3 regions of the Neobacillus sp. KR4-4 genome follow, and region 1 is predicted to be linked to each of the others. Evidence: riboswitches for the same ligand, from Rfam matches in the RefSeq annotation. Region 1 holds a riboswitch; each other region holds the start of a gene.
The links. Region 1 has a riboswitch for cobalamin ahead of metE (5-methyltetrahydropteroyltriglutamate--homocysteine S-methyltransferase). Riboswitches for the same ligand answer to the same signal wherever they lie in the genome.
Positions count from the first base shown of each region.

Region 1 (6,305 bases):
CAAATGCATACATTTTGGATGTCATTTGAACTGGATTCCGTATATTTGCAAACAATCGATTATCACTAGCAGCGAAAACCCCTTCCAACCGCTCTTGGAATTTAAGGGGATAACTCCATCTCTTTTTACCCGTAGTTACATCTACCGTACCAATTGCATCGAAACCTTCGGTAGTTCTCGTTAAATAATATAAGGTATTCTGGTCAATTAAGAGACGATTCGCAAAGCTATCAACGGTCCAAAGTGTCTGTGGAGAGGTACCGTTATCCTGTATCGCATAAATTTTAGTCATCGTTGAAGCGTAAATCACTCCGTCTCTTGCTATCAAGTCAAGAAACCCATTCTGCTCTTCTATTGAAAAATTCCATCTCTCTTTATAGGTATCTAAGTCAGTGGCAGAGAGTACTTTTTTAGAAATCCGTTCCGCCGAATACAGCTGATTGCGATTTACACTAAACAACGCAGAAGCGTTATTAAAGGGATCTTTCTTTAACGTCAATAACGTCAAATCAGCAGGCAAGGAGGCACTAGAATAATTGGTATTTCCTTGGTCAGCTAAATGCATTTCCCAGTTTTGGTCATCTGCCCTTAGGTTCTGATTCCTTAGAAGTCTCTTTAATTCTTTTATTCTTTTTCTTAATTGTTCATTTTGAGCCTGTAATTGCTTGTATTGTCTATAAATATCTGAAGAATTATTTCTATAATCATGATGGAACATCATTTGGGAACATCACACCTCCATTATTGTGCTTGCATCATTTTATGCACATTTGCCTAGGTGGTGATGTTTAATTAACAACCTAAAGAGCCTTTCCCAAAAATGGAAAAGGCTCTTACAATTTAAATCGTTTGACACTGCTGTTGGCGGAGTTTCCGGGCTGCAGTCACCAAATTTTTAAGCGATGCAATGGTTTCTTCTTCATGACGTGTTTTTAAACCACAATCAGGATTCACCCAGAACTGTTCTTTAGAAATAACCTCGACACTATCTTTTAATATCGCACGAATCTCTTCTACACTGGGCACTCGTGGACTATGAATATCGTACACTCCTAAACCAATCCCAAGTTCGTATGGATTTTGTTTAAGAGATTGAATCAACTCCCCATGACTTCTAGACGTTTCAATTGAAATAACATCCGCATCAAGAGCACGAATGGGCTCTATAAAGTCATTAAACTCGCAATAACACATATGGGTGTGAATTTGTGTTTCATTTTTCACACTGGAAGTGGCTAACTTAAAGGCATTGACCGCCCATGCTAAATAATCCGCCCATTTTTCTTTACGTAATGGCAATCCTTCGCGTAATGCCGGTTCATCTACTTGAATAATGGCAATACCTGCATCTTCTAACGCCTGTATCTCTTCTTTCAGCGCTAAGGCGAGTTGATTGGCAACTTGTTCACGTGAAATATCATCACGGACAAACGACCAATTTAAGATGGTGACAGGACCAGTTAACATCCCTTTCACATACTTAGACGTTAATTGCTGGGCCGCTGCTACCTCCTTCACGGTCATTGGGGCGACCCACTCGACATCACCAAAAATAATTGGTGGTTTAACGCAGCGTGAACCATAGGATACCACCCATGCTTTTTCTGTAAAGGCAAAACCTTCTAGCTTTTCTCCAAAATACTCAACCATATCTGTTCGCTCAAATTCACCATGAACAAAAACATCCAGTCCAATCTCTTCTTGAATTTGAATCCAACGAGCTGTTTCATCTTTCAAGAACAATGCATATTCAGCGTCGGTGAGTTCCTTTTTCCGCCAGGCCGTACGTGTACGTTTTACTTGATCCGACTGAGGGAAACTGCCAATCGTTGTAGTTGGAAAATCTGGTAAATTTAATGTCTCTTTCTGCAAAGGCTGGCGTTCGTTAAATGTCAATGGACGGGAGAAATGTTCGGTTTTTACTTGTAATTCAAGCTCCTTCACCCGTGCATTTTTCCGCGCCTCATGCTGTGCTAATGCTTGGGTCGCTTTCATACTTTGTGACACACTCTTATTTCCTGCCCACGCCTCGTCACTCACATAGGCTGTTAACTGTGTTAGTTCCACAATTTTCTCATCAGCAAATGATAGAGCATTTTTTAATGTGGCATCTAGACGTGTTTCTGCCTTCGTCGTGACAGGTACATGCTGTAAACTACATGAAGACTGAATCCAAGCTTCTTTTACACCGCTTAATAATAAAACAGCTTTTATATGGAATGCTTTTTCAGCCAAATTTGCCCGCCAAATATCCCGTCCATTTACGATGCCAATTCCTAATACTTTGTCTTTTGGGAAGCCGTGTTTTCGAAGTGAAGCCATATTTTCTTCGGCACCATGGATGAAATCAAGGCCAATCCCTGCAACCGGTAACTGAGATAGCTCTTCATATGCTGATAATCCTTCAAAATAAGTTTGTAACATGATTCGGGCAGCTGGTACTTGTTCTGCTAGTTGTTTATAAATCTCTTGGACTAGTTTTACTTCATCTGCTGTGAGTGATAGGACTAGTGCGGGTTCTTCCACTTGAATCCACTGAGCGCCTGCATTTACAAGTTGCTGCAATACTTGTGCATAGAGCGGTAGAAGTTTTAAAATAAACAATGCTTTCGATTTTGCATCGTATCCTTTCGCTAATTTCACAAAAGTAAAAGGACCGATTAAAGTAGGCTTTGTCATTAGGCCTAATTCCTGTTTGGCTTCTAGAAAATAATCTAAGATATAATTCTTCGTCAACCTTAATGATTGGCCTTCATACTCAGGGACGATGTAGTGATAGTTAGTGTTAAACCACTTTGTCATTTCACAAGCCACAACATCGTTTGCCCCACGTGCCATTGCGTAATAGGTTGATAGATTTACTTCATCACCTGTCCATTTATAACGATTGGGAACCATTCCGAACATTGCCGCATGGTCTAGCATACGGTCATAAAAGCTAAAATCTCCAACGGTTAGTAAATCCAAGCCTAATGATTGCTGGCGTTTTAAATTATTTAAGCGAATCGTCTTCATCTCAATACTAAATTGTTCCTCTGATATCCCGGCCCTCCAATAAGACTCTACACACCGTTTCCACTCCCGGTTATCACCAATGTACGGGTAACCAATCGCTGTACTTACTAAATTCATTTTTCATTCCTCCTTTTTATAGTTACAAAATTCCCAAATACAAAAAAGCCATCTCCACAAAATGGAAATGGCTCTACAATCAAGTTAAAGTTTAGCTAAAACATGCATAAACAACGCTGCTCATAACTCGTTTGTCGTACAAATGAAGGTCACCACCTATTTCCACGTAGGTATTTGGTGTGTACTAGAATTTGGCAGGTCTCCTGGCTTATCATCATGGTTCCTCACACCTTCCCGTCATATAGACAGTGGTATTTGTGATTCACTCCGATTTACAGTTGCGGGACAGCGACGGAATTACACCGTTCTTCCCTTTTAAGCCAAGCCTTAGCTTGGCACCAATTCTTACACGATATGGAATTTTCACTAACTATAACATATTATAAATTTGGTGTACATAATTTTCTGAAAAAGGGTCAGATTAACATGCTTAGAATTTAATTATTTTGCTCTAGACATTGATAAACCGCCATCATTTCTCGCTTATTCAACTCACGAATACGATTAAAAATAGGAGTATCTGCAACTGCCTCCGTACATAAACTTTCAGCAACAACATCACTTACGTTACCAGTTAGCCATGTTTGTACTTGTATGCCCTCGACTATTTCCTTTCGGCCCTCTTCATTGATGCCGCTCGCATGACAACTCACACATGGGATCGTTAATTTAAACACGCCATCATGGAGATTATCTTCAGAAATTACTTTCTTTCCTTTACAGAATGGACACGGATGACTTGCTTTAATCTTATTAATCTGGGTGACAATTTTTTTGTAACCAAACGCTTCATAGACATATGTTAGTTTTTTGTATTTTCCATTGGCAAAATACTTATCAATAATGGTTTCTCTAGTTTCGTCAATATTGGCAAAATCACAGATTGTGATCAGATTTTTGCTGCTTATTGCCTCGATATTGCCTTTAATTCTATCCCAGAATGGTAAAACATTTTGTAATACCATTTCATAACCGGCGAAGCTTGCTAGTTCTAATTCAAGCATTTTCAGCGATACTTGTGTTTCCCTAGGAAGTAAGGAGACATCTTCCGTAAGTGCCATATCGCCGCCAACAATTGCTTTTAGTTTTTCAAACTCTGGTAACTTCCCTACTGTTTTAATGACCTGATCAATAGGTTGATGAATAATCTCGCGAATATCCGTGTCACCAAACTTTAGTTTTTTATGGTGGTTTAGCACGGTTCCTTGACAGATTGGACAGGCAATCATCTCTTTTGATGCTTTCATATGCTCTTTAATAATGGATTTCGAAATGAACATATACCGCCCAATGATGATATTGAAGCCTTCCCATTTTCTCTGCGTCTTGCCTGCTTTATCATAAAATGACTTTTCCCAATAGCCGTATAAAAAAGTATGTCTTTCAGCTTCTGTCATCTCATTGTAGCTTTTACTAATATCATGACCAAGTTCATTCTTGATCTCATCAAAAAGGAATTGCAATTTCGGATATTGATAATATTTTAAAACTTCCATTACATCTGGATGTAATAAGCCTTCCCAAAATGGCACTGTTTTGTCTTGAATGACCACATCAAAATCAAACCTTTCGATTTCTAGGCGACCCGAACAGCTTGGACAGTGATTTTCTTGACTAAAGAAATCGAAGCTCCTTGTATCTTTAATGGTTGGATGTGCAGCCACAATATGGTTGATCAATCCACCGATTTCATAGAGAAAACTATATTGACTATACAAATGTCTTTCAAGGTCAATCGCGATAACGGGTGCGATTTTATCAGATTCAAATTCACCATAAATCAAACGGGCCATTGATGATAAGCTTTTCAAGATACCGCCTTTATAGACGTTTTCTGCGTTTTTAAAATAGCTAATATGATTTTCTTTTAAGTAGTTAATGCCCTTCTTTGAATCTAGTGTTGAAGAAATATGCAAGGAAGAAACACTATTTGTCCAATTATGTTGACGAAAATAATCATCATGACTGATGACATCTAGATACCTGACAGGTTCCAGCTGTCTTTTCCCAAAATCAACGATAAAATCAGAGCTTTCTAGCATATAGGCATTATGTTCAATCATCATGATGGAGATAGATTCATCTTTTAGTATTCCCCTGATACTATCAATGAATTGGTTTAAAATATTTTGTGATAACCCCTTTGAAGGCTCGTCAAAAATAAACAGGGTATGTGGGTTTCTTGCGTTTGAAAACAGCTCAGAAACTAAATGAACACATTGAAATTCACCGGTCGATAAGGACTGTGTTTTCCTTTCTAGTGTCAAATACCCAAGTCCAAGTTTGATTAATAAGCTCAAGCGTTTATGAGCGATGTCTTCATTTGGAAGGTCCTCAATAATGTCTTCAATGGAGCGCTGAAAAATATCATCAATTTCGTCGCTGTATTTCGTGAGTTTCCTTTTAATATCAAGAAACGTCGCAACGGTTGACCGGCTGGTAATCGATTGGTTTCGATCCTGCCCTACCATGACCAGTTTATCTTTTGGATATCGCTTTAGAAAATCCTTAGAGATACACTCATTGACAAGGGTCGATTTACCACATCCAGACTCACCCGTAAAGGTTACAAGTCTATTTTTCGGAATCTGAATTTCAGCCATTTGAATATTACGACAGTAAAGGTTTTGAAATTGATAGTATTCTGTTGGCATTGCCAGATTTCGTTCCCAAAAAACAGGTTTGGGACGAGGTGATTCTTCGACTATTTTCCCGCCGTATTTACCACTGCCAGGTCCAAAGAACAATTGCTCATCAGCCGTATCTAGCACCGTATCAGAATGATCAATCAGCCAAATCTGATTCTTATAGCCCAATTGTTTAATCTGTTTTAAAATTTTCAAAAGGGTTTGATGATCAAGACCAACAGAAATTTCATCAATAATAATCACAGTATTTTCACTAGCTGCCATGAATTCAGCCAAGTAGAGCCGTGTTATTTCCCCACCTGACAAGGTACCCATGATCCGATTTAATGTTAAATATCCAATATTCATATTGATAATATTTTTAAGAATATGTTGTTTCGCTTCGCTAATATGTAATTCCTCTGAAAGGGAAAAAATCGATTCAATGCTTAAGTTGTTGATATCGGAAATACTATGTGGTTTATTCCATAATTCTATTCTTTTTTGCTCAACTTCCGGATTATAACGCCTGCCCTCACACTTTTT
Region 1 covers NZ_JBHHJU010000016.1:17,263-23,567, reverse strand. The annotation lists gene ACE198_RS16620 (outer membrane protein assembly factor BamB family protein) at 1-721, opposite strand, end outside; gene metE (5-methyltetrahydropteroyltriglutamate--homocysteine S-methyltransferase) at 841-3,132, opposite strand; cobalamin riboswitch at 3,309-3,490, opposite strand; gene ACE198_RS16610 (ATP-binding cassette domain-containing protein) at 3,570-6,305, opposite strand, start outside.

Region 2 (6,305 bases), on a different contig from region 1:
ATCACTGAAAACATGGATCCACGGCATCGGGTTATCTCTCTCTTTAAATAAGTTCTGTAATCCAAGCTGCCGGAGCCGCTTATTGGCAAGATATTCGGTATATTTTTCATATTCGTCCAAGTTAATACCTTCTATATCCTTCAAAATGACATGGGCCCATTCCTTTTCCAGCTGGACTGCTTGTTCTACCGATTTATACACATAATCCATATTCGCTTCAGTATACAACTCCGGGTTTTCTGATAAGAGTATCCGGAGAAACTGTGCCATAAAATATGCATGCTGCATTTCATCTCGTTGTATATAACTAATCATCGTACTGGTCTTAAGCATTTTTTGCTGACGGGCAAGGTGATAGAAAAAAGCAAAACCAGCATAAAAATAGATACCCTCAAGATTTATAGAATTCACTCCAAGTTGAAATAAATTTTGAGGTGTTGGATTCTTTCTGAAACTTTCATAAGCATCTAAGATCATGTCGTTTCTTTTTCGGACAAGGGGATCATTTTTTGCTTGATTGAACCTTTCTTTTTGTTCATGGATTGGTACAAGAGAACTTAATATGTAGGAATAGGATTCATTATGCACCGCTTCCTGCTGAGCGATCACCGCAAAGATTGCTTTAAAACTAGAATCCGTCACATAGTCCATCACTTGAAACATGGTAGGTGTTTGCAGGCTATCTAATGAAGCAAGTTGTGTATTAATTCGTAAGAAAACATCTTGTTCTGTTGCACTAAGAAGATCCCACTGTTTAATATCATCTTGCATATTAATTTCTTGTGCTTTCCAAAAATTTGATAACAATGTTTGATATAAATCGTAGATCTGCGGGTAAGCAATATCATTCCAGTTGAGCAATCCAGATGATTGTCCGTTAATAATTCCAGTGGATTTATTAGGAAAATCAGGGTTTAGCAATTTAATTCTAGGCAGTGGTATGTGAATATCCATATAAATATTTCCTCCGATCGATGTTAATAGTAGTTAACTGTGGCATGCCTCACATTCTTCAATTTCAGTTTGGGAAGTGCTTCTGACATAATAAGTGGTCTTTAAACCTTGCTTCCAAGCTTCCATATGAAGGTTTAGCAAGTCTTTTGCCTTTATATCGTGCCTTACATAGAGGTTAAAGCTAATACCTTGGTCAATATGGCGACCTCGTGCGGCATTCTGTTTAATGCTCCATATTTGATCTAATTCATGTCTCGAACGACGATAATATTCGTATGTTCTATGATTTAAATCAGGTGCAGTCACTTTAAATTTAAAGTTCTTCTTTTCCTCTGCAAATTCAACTGAATAGATGGGATCGATTCCATCTGTGGAACCTCCTATTTTCGCCGTTGAGGAGTTGGGTGCAATCGCCATCAACCAACCATTCCGGATCCCGTGAATTGAAAGATCCCTCTTCAGCTGATTCCACCTATTTGATTGGTAACCTTTCCGTTCAAAATACTCTCCAGTATGCCATTCAGAACCACTAAACTGGCTATAAGCCCCCTTCTCCTTAGCCAGCTCCATTGACGAACTGATAGTATGGAACGCAATTTCCTCATACAAACGATCTGCATAATTTACCGCCTCATCGGATTCCCAGTACATCCCTTTTAGTGCTAATAAGTGGTGCCAGCCAAACGTCCCTAGCCCAATTGCTCTGTACTTTTTATTCGTAATCTGCGCCTGTCCAACCGTTATGGTATTTAAATCAATCACGTTATCGAGCATTCTTACCTGAATACGAATGAGACGTTCTAAGACATTCGCCGGTACTGCTTTTGCTAGATTAATAGAAGATAAATTGCAAACAACGAAATCTCCTGGTTTCCGAATAATCACGATATCGCCATCAGTATTCTGGTATTCGTTCACAATCGTTGTAGCGGACATATTTTGAGCTATTTCTGTACAAAGATTACTGCAAAAAATGGATGTTCGACCTTTACCCAATACATGCTTATTTGGATTTTGTCTGTTTACTTCATCACGATAAAACATGTACGGGGTGCCTGTCTCTAATTGAGCAACCATGATCCGTGTCATGATATCCATGGCACGGTAAGTTTTGCGAGGTAGAAGCGGGTTAGCTGCGGCCTCTTCATATTTTTCGGTAAAATATTTAACATCTGTTTCATCATAAAAGTCCTCTAGTCCAAGCGGATTCCCCTGTTCATCCTTCCAGCCCATCATTTGTTTTACTTGATGAGGACAAAATGTATGCCACTGTCCAATACTTCTACCGTGCTCATCTTTCACTTCCAACTTTTTCATAAAGAGGTCTGGTATGGAAACACCTGTGAAAATATCATGGGCTTTACGGCGTTCATCCCCATTATTTGTTTTCAAGTCAAGAAACCCGTTCATGATATCTTTATGGAACAAATCAAGGTACACAGCAATGGCCCCTTGACGTTGACCTAACTGATCAACACTGACAGCTGTATCATTTACCAATTTTATCCACGGAACCACACCAGATGAGTTTCCTTTAAATCTCTTAATATCGGAACCTAGGGCGCGAACTTTACCATAATAGATTCCAATTCCTCCGCCATCTTTACTTAACCGGGCAATATCCCAATTATTTAAATAAATGCCATCAAGTGAGTCATCTACTGTATCAATAAAGCAGGAAGAAAGCTGCCCAAAGCTTTTCCCCGCATTTGCTAGAGTCGGTGTTGCAACCGTCATATATAAATGACTTAATGCCCAATATGCTTCCTTCACAAGATTCAGGCGTATTGACTGCTTTTCATTCCTCATGATGGTCATCGCGATAATCATGAACCGTTCCTGGGGAAGCTCATAAGCATTTCGATTATAATCTTGAGCAAGATAGCGATCTGCAAGTAAAAATAACCCTATGTAATTAAATAATAAATCTTGTTCTGGTTTTATCTCTTTCCCCAGCTGGTCGATTTCATCCTTACTATATAAGTTTAAAAGATCATTAGAATAGATCCCTATTTCCGTTAAATCCTTTATCAAGTTATAAAAGTCTCCATATTTTAGAGAACGATCATATCCGCGACTTTTGGCAGCCCTACCATATAGTTCATTCAGATATAAACGGGAAGCGACAAATGTCCAATCCGGCTGGTCCATTGCGATTTGATTCACTGCATATACTAGAGCTTGTTGATTTGCTTCTAGCTCTGTTACATCAAGTTGACTTAGTTTGTTTCTAAGTTCCATTGTATTAATCTGATATTTATCTGAAACTTGTTCTATAGATTCTAAAACGTAATTATGTTCAGATTGCAGTTCCTCAATTTTCATTTCATTTCCCCCTATAATAAAAAAATCCGCTCAACGGGAATTGAGCGGATGAAACGATAACATTACAAAAGGAAATAATTAACTATCCATGCCTCCTGTCGCCACCGTTCATCTTCTCAATCCCCGAAGAAGTTGAAACATCTTAAGAAAGACAGGTCTCCTGACTCATGCTTCTATCTACTTTGAACCCTTCCCATATAAGTACCTAATAGATTAGACAATCTTATACAGTGGTTTGTTCATTTCGTCAGCATTTACAGTTGCGGGGGCAGCTCTGGATTTACACCAGATTCCCTATTAAGCCACAATGGGCATCTTCTCTTAAGGCTAACACAATATATAGTTGTTTTTTTAAAAATAAAAACAATATGTAGTGAATCAATGTTATTAATAATAGTATAGTCTTTATGATATTTCAAGTCTATTATTTTTTTAAAATGAAACTAATTTGATTGAATATCCGTATATGAAGAAAGACCAAATTGAAAAGAGGCATTTTTATGGGGAACATTATTCTATTTACATTGATTATTGGGATAGCTGCTGCACTTGTTCTAATCCCTATTTTTAAACATGATAAAGAAAGTAAAAAAGAGGGAAAAAAACTCAAAATCGGCTTGTTCATTGCACTTGTTTTGATTCTCATGCTAGCGGTGTTTGTATTCTATTATTTTACTAATTTTGATCGAAATTTCACCTCGGTATGGCCGTTAGCTATTATACTAACCGCTGCTGGCGCCATTCTTGCCAAAGGCACCGAAAGAATAGTTAAAGGAATTCTCTTCCTTGCAAGTCTAGGCCTTGGAATTTATTTCTTAACCGCATTTATCTTTAATGCTGATCAAAAGTATGAAGTTGCCAAGATGGATGAAAAGGTAGAAATTCAAACTTTTGATGAGAAAGAAACACCTGCCAGTGTTCCACCGCAGTTTGCACGCAATAAAATGAAAAAAGCGTTTGGACAAGTTCCGAACACAAGCTATTATGAGCTTGGGAACCTGCAAATTCAAAAGCTGAACGATGACTATGTATATATTGCACCTGTGGAGTTTTCCGGATTTTTTAAATGGTGGAAAGGAAACAGTACACCTGGTTACTTTACCTTAAGTGCAACGGATTCTAGTGCGAATCCTAAATTCATCAAATCAGAAATGATATTTACCCCTTCCTCTTATTTTAATAAAAATATTGAGCGGCATATTCGTATGAAATATCCGAAGAAAATTTTCTTTGGCGATGTTCAACTAGAAATTGACGAGAATGGAAAACCCTTTTACATCCGTACTTATGGGGAATTTATTTCCGCACGCAATGGCTTTACAGCTAAAGGTCTGGTCGTTGTCGATTCTAAGAATGGAGCAATGAAAGATTATCCATTAGCAGATGTTCCGGAATTTATCGATGGCGCAGTTTCACCTGAAGCTGTTAGTTTGCAAAACAGCTACTACGGGAATCTTGTTCATGGATTTTGGAATAGTGTCTTCGGTAAATCTGACGTGAAACTTCCATCAGATGAAGGCACGGAGTCAAATGTAAGTCCCATCTTTGATGAAAATGGAACGATGTACTATTTTACAGATTTCACTAGCCCGAAAGAAGGCGTCGATTCCATGCTCGGGTACTCGCTGACCAACTCACGGACAGGAAAAGCAACATTTTATACCGGAAATCCCGAACAATCTTATATGGATTCCCAAGGAGCTCTGCAAATCATTGAAAAGAAATTTATTGAAAAGAAATGGCTTGGCCAAATGCCGATTCTCTACAATTTTTATGGTGAAGCCAGTTGGTTAACACCTGTATTAGACTCAAATGGTTTTCTGCAAAATTACTTTATCGTGTCTGCAGCGAATCCAGAAATCTCCGTATACGCCAGCACTCCCAATGAGGCCCTTAAGCAATATAAAACCGCCTTACAAAGGGGCAAAGGCACGGTAGACGGAAGTTCAAAAGCACAAGAAAAACAAATCACCGGTACAGTGATGAGAGTCTATAAGGAGAAAAACGGAGATTTCACCATTGTCTCCTTCTTATTAAACAACCGCCAAAACTTTATCATTTCTTCCGAAAAGGCTCCACTCGCTATCTACCTTAAAGAAGGGGATAAAGTTAACATTCGCTACCTCGACACAGGCGAAGACTTCCTTCCTGCCAAAGAGTTAGCAATCGAAGCCTTACAATAGGGAAACAAAAATAGGGTGTCAGGCACCAATTGGTGCCTGACACCCTATTTCTCTTTACTGAACCTTTTGAATACGATTTTGAATGCGATAAGTGAACGGTTTAGGCTGGGCTGAGATAAAGTTGACTAACGCATCCAGGTCATTAGGACCGACTTCTTTGTTTTGAGCTTGGGTAAATACAGTAAATCCGTCCCCGCCCCCAGAGAGGAAAATATTCGCTGTCACAGTATAAGATTTATTTGGATCGATTTCTGTGCCATCTGGCAGCTTAATACTCACGATCCTTTGTCCGATTGGTTTATTCGCATCCCAAGAATACGTTAAACCAGAAATTTGCAGCATGTTTGTCTTGGTTGGACTCCATTGCTGCTTAAGCAAGTCACGAATCTGCTGCCCGGTCATCGTCATTTTGACAAGGTCATTATTAAAGGGCTGAACGGTGTAAACTTCTCCCCAAGTTATTTCGCCAGGATCTATGTCAGCACGAATTCCACCAGGATTCATAAAGGCAAATTCCGTTTTTAGCGCATTTCTTTGTGCATCGGCAATGAAACTCCCAAGGACAGACTCTCCATTCTCATTTTGTTTAGCTGTTAAACTTTCAGCTGTAGAGCCGATCACCCGATTAACGATGGGTTCCACTTTTGCTTCATAGCCCTCAATCATTTGTTTAATCTCTGGATCGGGCTTCATCCCCTCCTGGAACGTGGTGACAATCTCTGCTGATTTTGAGACTATCTCTTTTGTTTTTGGATCAATCTCAATATCCACATCTGAAAACGCGGTGCCATAGGAATAGGATTGAACCACTAACTTATTATTGATCGTTGCATTCATATGGGC
Region 2 covers NZ_JBHHJU010000024.1:39,143-45,447, reverse strand. The annotation lists gene ACE198_RS20635 (ribonucleotide-diphosphate reductase subunit beta) at 1-954, opposite strand, end outside; gene ACE198_RS20630 (ribonucleoside-diphosphate reductase subunit alpha) at 988-3,279, opposite strand; cobalamin riboswitch at 3,414-3,613, opposite strand; gene ACE198_RS20625 (MFS transporter) at 3,780-5,462, shown strand; gene ACE198_RS20620 (bifunctional metallophosphatase/5'-nucleotidase) at 5,517-6,305, opposite strand, start outside.
Region 2: linked by a shared signal. The riboswitch ahead of ACE198_RS20630 (ribonucleoside-diphosphate reductase subunit alpha) and the one ahead of metE (5-methyltetrahydropteroyltriglutamate--homocysteine S-methyltransferase) in region 1 are both predicted to bind cobalamin.

Region 3 (6,305 bases), on a different contig from region 1:
GGACAGTATTGCGGTTAATGGGGTTTGTCTGACGGTTACATCCTTTACGGGTAAACTGTTCACAGTAGATGTGATGCCGGAAACGGTCAGAGCTAGCAGTTTAAGTATGGTAAAACGAGGGTCCAAAGTAAATCTTGAGCGGGCTATGGCAGCGGGTGGAAGGTTTGGCGGTCATTTCGTTTCAGGACATATTGACGGAACAGGTGTAATAAAAAGTAAACAATCACTTGAAAATGCGATTTACTATGAGATTGAAGCCGAAGAGGAATTATTGCGATATGTAATCTTAAGAGGGTCGATAGCGGTGGATGGGACAAGCTTAACCGTATTTGCTGTTTCGGAGAATAGTTTTACATTATCCATTATCCCGCATACATTGTCAGAATCGATTCTTGGACAGAAGGGTTCAGGGGATATTGTAAACTTAGAATGCGATATGATAGGAAAATATGTTGGTCATTTTATAACTAATTTTTCTAATCAACCTCCGCAAAAAAGCAGCAAGGGGATAACCGCTAATTTTTTAGAAGAGCATGGATTTTTTTAAATAAAATTGAAAGGGGAGGTAACTGTGTTTAATACAATTGATGAAGCATTATCGGACCTAAAGGAAGGTAAGGTTATCATTGTCTGTGATGACGAGGACAGGGAAAATGAAGGGGACTTTATTTCCCTTGCTGAAAAAGCTACACCTGAGGTCATAAATCTTATGGCCACTCACGGCCGAGGCCTAATTTGTGTGCCTATTGACGAGGATTTAGCTAATAAGCTTGACTTACATCCAATGGTTACCAACAACACAGATCCGAAACGAACTGCCTTTACTGTCAGTATCGATCATAAATTCTCTACCACTGGCATTTCTGCTTTTGAAAGATCCGCAACAGTTTTGAGTATGGTTGACCCCGAATCAGAAGCCGGTGATTTCTTAAGACCAGGACATATTTTTCCACTCGTTGCTAAACAAGGTGGAGTTCTGAATAGAAATGGGCATACAGAAGCAGCTGTTGATCTTGCCAAATTATGCGGTGCGAAGCCTGCAGGGGTTATTTGTGAAATTATGAATGAGGATGGAACGATGGCCCGCGTTCCTGATCTTTTTAAAATTGCAGAGAGAATGAACCTTAAAATGATTACGATTAAAGATCTAGTTGAATATAGAATGAAAAATGAACGAATGGTTAAGCGGGAAGCATAGATTACCGCTCTAAAGCTCAACTACACAAAACAATTGATGGAGGCATACACATGGGAAATATTTTTGAAGGAAATTTAGTTGGTTCTGGGTTAAAAATTGGAATAGTTGTTGGACGTTTCAATGAATTTATTACTAGTAAATTATTAAGCGGTGCACAGGATGCACTTAAAAGACATGGAGTTAGCGAGTCAGATGTGGACCTTGCGTGGGTTCCGGGGGCATTTGAGATTTCATTAATCGCTCAAAAAATGGCCAATAGTAATAAATACGATGCAGTTATTACACTTGGAACGGTCATTCGCGGTTCAACTCCACATTTTGACTATGTTTGTAATGAAGTAGCAAAGGGTGTTTCTGCGATCAATTTGAAAAGTGGCATTCCTGTTATTTTTGGAGTGTTAACAACGGATTCAATCGAACAAGCCATTGAACGAGCTGGTACAAAGGCAGGAAATAAAGGTTGGGATGCAGCAACGGCGGCAATTGAAATGGCAAATTTATGCAGAAGTATTGAGCAATAACTTGTTGTAAAAAATCATATACAAATCTTTTCTTATTTTCTATAATAAAAATAACAAAAAAATATTATTTTAAATTTAGGTGCTAAAATCTTCTCAGATGATTTTAAGCTTAAAAGGGAAGTTGGTATAAGCCAACGCGGTCCCGCCACTGTAAATGGGAGCAACCTATATTGTGTCACTGTCGTATACGATGGGAAGGCATAGGAAGCGATGATCATGAGCCAGGAAACCTGCCTAATTCTTGTGCGCCAATAACCTACGAGGATAGGAAGGTGTTGAAGGCTAGACTCTATTTACTTATGCTAGTAACCTGAATCTATCATACCAACATCTCCATTTCATTTTGGAGATGTTTTTTGTTGTTATCCCGTATTTTGTTTAGCACAAGAAAAAATTTATTTTTTGTTACATACATGATACTTTTCAAAGAAAGCAGGGAGAAAAATGAAGAAGTTGTATTCATTGCTGTTAGTAGTATTATTGACAGTAGGAGTGTTAGCGGGTTGTGCTGAAAAGAAAGACCAGGTAAAGGAAGATTCAAATACTAGTGTAGAGAAGAAAACAGCGGAAGTTACCTATCCACTTACGATTAAAGATGCAACCAAGGCGGAAGTTACTATTGAAAAGAAACCAGAAAGCATTGTTTCTCTGATCCCAAGTAATACTGAAATTGTTTTTGCCTTAGGTCTTGATAAGGAAGTAGTGGGAGTAACCGATTTCGACAATTATCCAGAAGCGGCAACCAAAAAGGAGAAAGTTGGCGGCCAAGAAATAAACTTAGAAAAAATTATTTCCTTAAAGCCAGATTTAGTGTTAGCACATGCCTCTTGGGCTTCTAGTTCTGAAGCTGGGCTTCAGCAGTTAAAAGATGCAGGGATTCCTGTTTTAGTCGTTAATGACGCGCAAAACTTTGATCAAGTCTTTGATTCTATAGATTTGATTGGGAAAGCCACTGGTGAAACAGCAAAAGCTGATGAAATCATCACTGGGATGAAAGATAAATTAGCAGAAATTAAAGCAAAGGCTGGAGAGATAAAAGAAAAGAAAAAGGTATTGGTTGAGGTTTCACCAGCTCCAGAAATTTATACATCTGGAAAGAATACGTTTATGGATCAAATGCTAAGTGTAATAAATGCTGAAAATATTGCTAACGATCAAGAAGGCTGGATTAAAATTGACCAAGAAGCCATGATTAAACGAAATCCTGATGTTATCGTCACTACCTATGGATTCTATGTCAAGAATCCTGTCGATCAAGTATTAACAAGGAAGGGCTGGGAAACGGTCAACGCTGTAAAGAATCAGCATGTAGTTGATGTGGATTCTGATCGTGTGACTCGATCAGGCCCAAGGATTGTTGAAGGAGTAGAAGATCTTGCGAAGGCTGTCTATCCTGAAGTTTTTAAATAATAAGTATTTAGCCTATTGTATAGCTGGAATTTTCCTGATTCTTTCTATATTAATAGGTATTTCGATAGGAACGGTTTCGGTTCCAATCTTAACTATCATAAAGATTATTAGTGCAAACTTATTCGGGCTCATTTCCTTGGAGAAATTTGACCCAATGTATACGAGTATTGTCTTAAATATTCGGTTGCCTAGAGTAATCTTATCAGGTCTTGTTGGAGCTTCCCTTGCTATTGCAGGGGCAGCCTTTCAAGGGCTGCTTAGAAATCCGTTAGCAGATCCTTATACATTAGGTGTATCCTCTGGAGCGTCTGTGGGGGCGGTGTTGACCCTGTTTTTTCAGCTTTCCATTCCCTTCATAGGATCCTTTACATTACCATTGTTAAGTATCTTATTCTCTTTTTTTACAATCTTCCTAGTTCTCATGTTTGCAAGTAAAATCGAACAATCAATGCGAGTGGAAACCATTATATTAACAGGTATTATTTTCAGTTCCTTTTTAGGAGCCATAATTTCGCTTATGATTGCACTAACTGGGGATGAACTCCGGCAGATTATAGGCTGGCTTTTGGGAAGTGTTTCAATGAGAGGCTGGGATTACATAAAAATTATTTTACCCTTTTTCATCATTGGCTCATGTTTATTGCTTTTTAATGCCAAGGAGCTAAATGCGATGTCATTTGGGGAAGAACGGGCACAACATATTGGTGTTAATGTACATAAAAGAAAGCTCTTAATCTTGACTGCAGGCTCGATATTAACAGGGGCAGCCGTTGCGGTGTCAGGCACCATTGGTTTTGTTGGTCTGGTCATTCCACATTTGTCGAGATTATTATGGGGTCCTGATCATCGTCAGCTTCTTCCTTTGTCTATCATATCGGGGGCAGGTTTTTTAATTTTAGCCGACTTGATTTCAAGAATGATCATTTCTCCAACAGAATTACCCATTGGTGTTATCACTGCTTTAATTGGGGCTCCGGTATTTGCAATAATCCTGCTACAAAGAAAAAGGAGAGAAAGAAGTGGTTAATGGATGCTAAGCGTTCAACAGGTTTCTGGCGGATACACGAGCGAAGCAGTACTGGAGGAGATTTCTTTTGAAGTGGAAAAGGGAGAACTTTTTGGAATCCTCGGACCGAATGGAAGTGGGAAGACAACCCTTTTAAAAATGCTAAGCGGTATTTTACCAATCCAAAAAGGTGAAATCCTTATCAACGGAAAACGGCTCCAGCATTACAAGGCAAAACAATTGGCCAAAATAATTGCTGTTCTGTCCCAACATTCCTCACAATCTTTCTCTTATACGGTGAAAGAGACCGTTTCACTCGGGCGTTATGCCCATCAAAAGGGTTTGTTTCAATCATGGGGTTCCGTCGATGAAGAAGTTGTTCAAAGAGTAATGAAGCAAATTGGTGTTTCAAGATTCCAAAATAAAAATATTCAGGAGTTATCAGGAGGGGAAAAACAAAGAGTTTTTCTTGCACAAGCTTTAGCCCAGGAGCCTGAAATTCTTTTATTAGATGAACCAACAAATCATTTAGATTTATCCTATCAAAAGGAATTGTTAGATTTCTTAAAACAATGGACATCAGAAAATCGTTTAACGGTCATCTCTATTTTTCATGATTTAAACCTTGCGGGGCTTTATTGTGACCGGCTGCTCCTCCTTGAAAACGGACGGATTAATATCAATCACATTCCGAATGAGGTCCTTCGTGAAGAACGAATCAGAGACGTCTACCATACCGACATTCAAAAACACCCTCATCCTAGAGTCGCTGCGCCACAGATGGCATTATTGCCAAAAGTAAATCACAACAATATCATGTTTACAATTGATGAGTCGAGGTTACAGATGTCAGAAGAATGGATTGAATTAACTTCTCCCATGCCGTTAAGAACCATGTCCTCAGGAGTAATTGGTTCGGGGACTGGATGGCATCAGTCGTTTGTGAATCGACATGTCAATAAGGATTACGAATGTAGTGACCATCGCAGAGAGATGGCCTTATTTCTAAAATCAAAAGGGTTTGAACCGTCGGAAACAGTGGGCATGATGACAGCAGTAATTTTGGAAGATGTTGTTTACAAAAGATATACGGGTACTGGCTTCTCGATATTTGTAGTGGTAACAGCAGGGGTTGGAAATGCGATTGATGCTTCCAAGAGTGAACTACATTCATTTGATATGGTACCTGGAACCATTAATACATGGATATTTATCGAAGGGGAGTTAACTGAAGAAGCCTTTATTCAAAGCATCATGACTGCCACTGAAACAAAGGTTAAGGCAATGAATGATCTAAAAGTAATGGATGAAGTGACCGGAACCTTCGCGACTGGAACCTCGACCGATAGTATATTAATTGCTGCTACCCAATCTGGCGAGGTGCTGGAATATGCAGGAACGATAACCCCATTAGGAAAGCTCATTAGCAAAGCTGTTTATCAATGCACGACAGAAGCGATTCAAAAATCAAGCAAAAGGAAACGAACATGTTAGTTTATCATTTAGCCGCGATAACCATTGCGTACATTATCGATATGTTTATTGGCGATCCACCCCACTGGCCTCATCCTGTTAAATGGATTGGTACAATGATTTCATTTCTTGAAAAACGATTAAATAAGGGAAAGTTTAAAAAATGGAAAGGGGTGGGAATGCTCCTTTTTATTTTACTCTTTGTTTATTCACTTGTATTCGTTGTAATTTTGGCAAGTTATCGTGTTCAGCCATTTGTTGGGATATTAATAGAAAGTATCATTATATCAACAACTATTGCTCAAAAGAGTTTAAAGGGAGCGGCACTAGAAGTCTATCGACCATTAAGTGTAGGGGAACTTTCTGAAGCGAGGAAAAAACTTTCTTATCTTGTTGGCCGTGATACAGAAAACCTTGATGTGGGTGAAATTGCTCGGGGGGCAATTGAGACGGTGGCTGAAAATACAAGTGATGGTGTGACTGCCCCCATGTTTTGGGCACTCATTGGCGGGGCACCACTGGCGATGGTTTATCGAGCCACAAATACATGTGATTCAATGGTGGGCCACATGAACGATAGATATAAAGAATTTGGCTGGGCTTCTGCAAAATGGGATGATGTGATGAATTGGATTCCCAGTCGATTAACAGGCATGACCATGCTGATTGGAAGTCGACCAGAAAAGACAGGTTTTAG
Region 3 covers NZ_JBHHJU010000010.1:120,189-126,493, forward strand. The annotation lists gene ribE (riboflavin synthase) at 1-547, shown strand, start outside; partial or broken gene ribB (3,4-dihydroxy-2-butanone-4-phosphate synthase) at 572-1,192, shown strand; gene ribH (6,7-dimethyl-8-ribityllumazine synthase) at 1,249-1,719, shown strand; cobalamin riboswitch at 1,780-1,971, shown strand; gene ACE198_RS12635 (ABC transporter substrate-binding protein) at 2,164-3,129, shown strand; gene ACE198_RS12640 (FecCD family ABC transporter permease) at 3,095-4,156, shown strand; gene ACE198_RS12645 (adenosylcobinamide amidohydrolase) at 4,160-5,629, shown strand; gene cbiB (adenosylcobinamide-phosphate synthase CbiB) at 5,623-6,305, shown strand, end outside.
Region 3: linked by a shared signal. The riboswitch ahead of ACE198_RS12635 (ABC transporter substrate-binding protein) and the one ahead of metE (5-methyltetrahydropteroyltriglutamate--homocysteine S-methyltransferase) in region 1 are both predicted to bind cobalamin.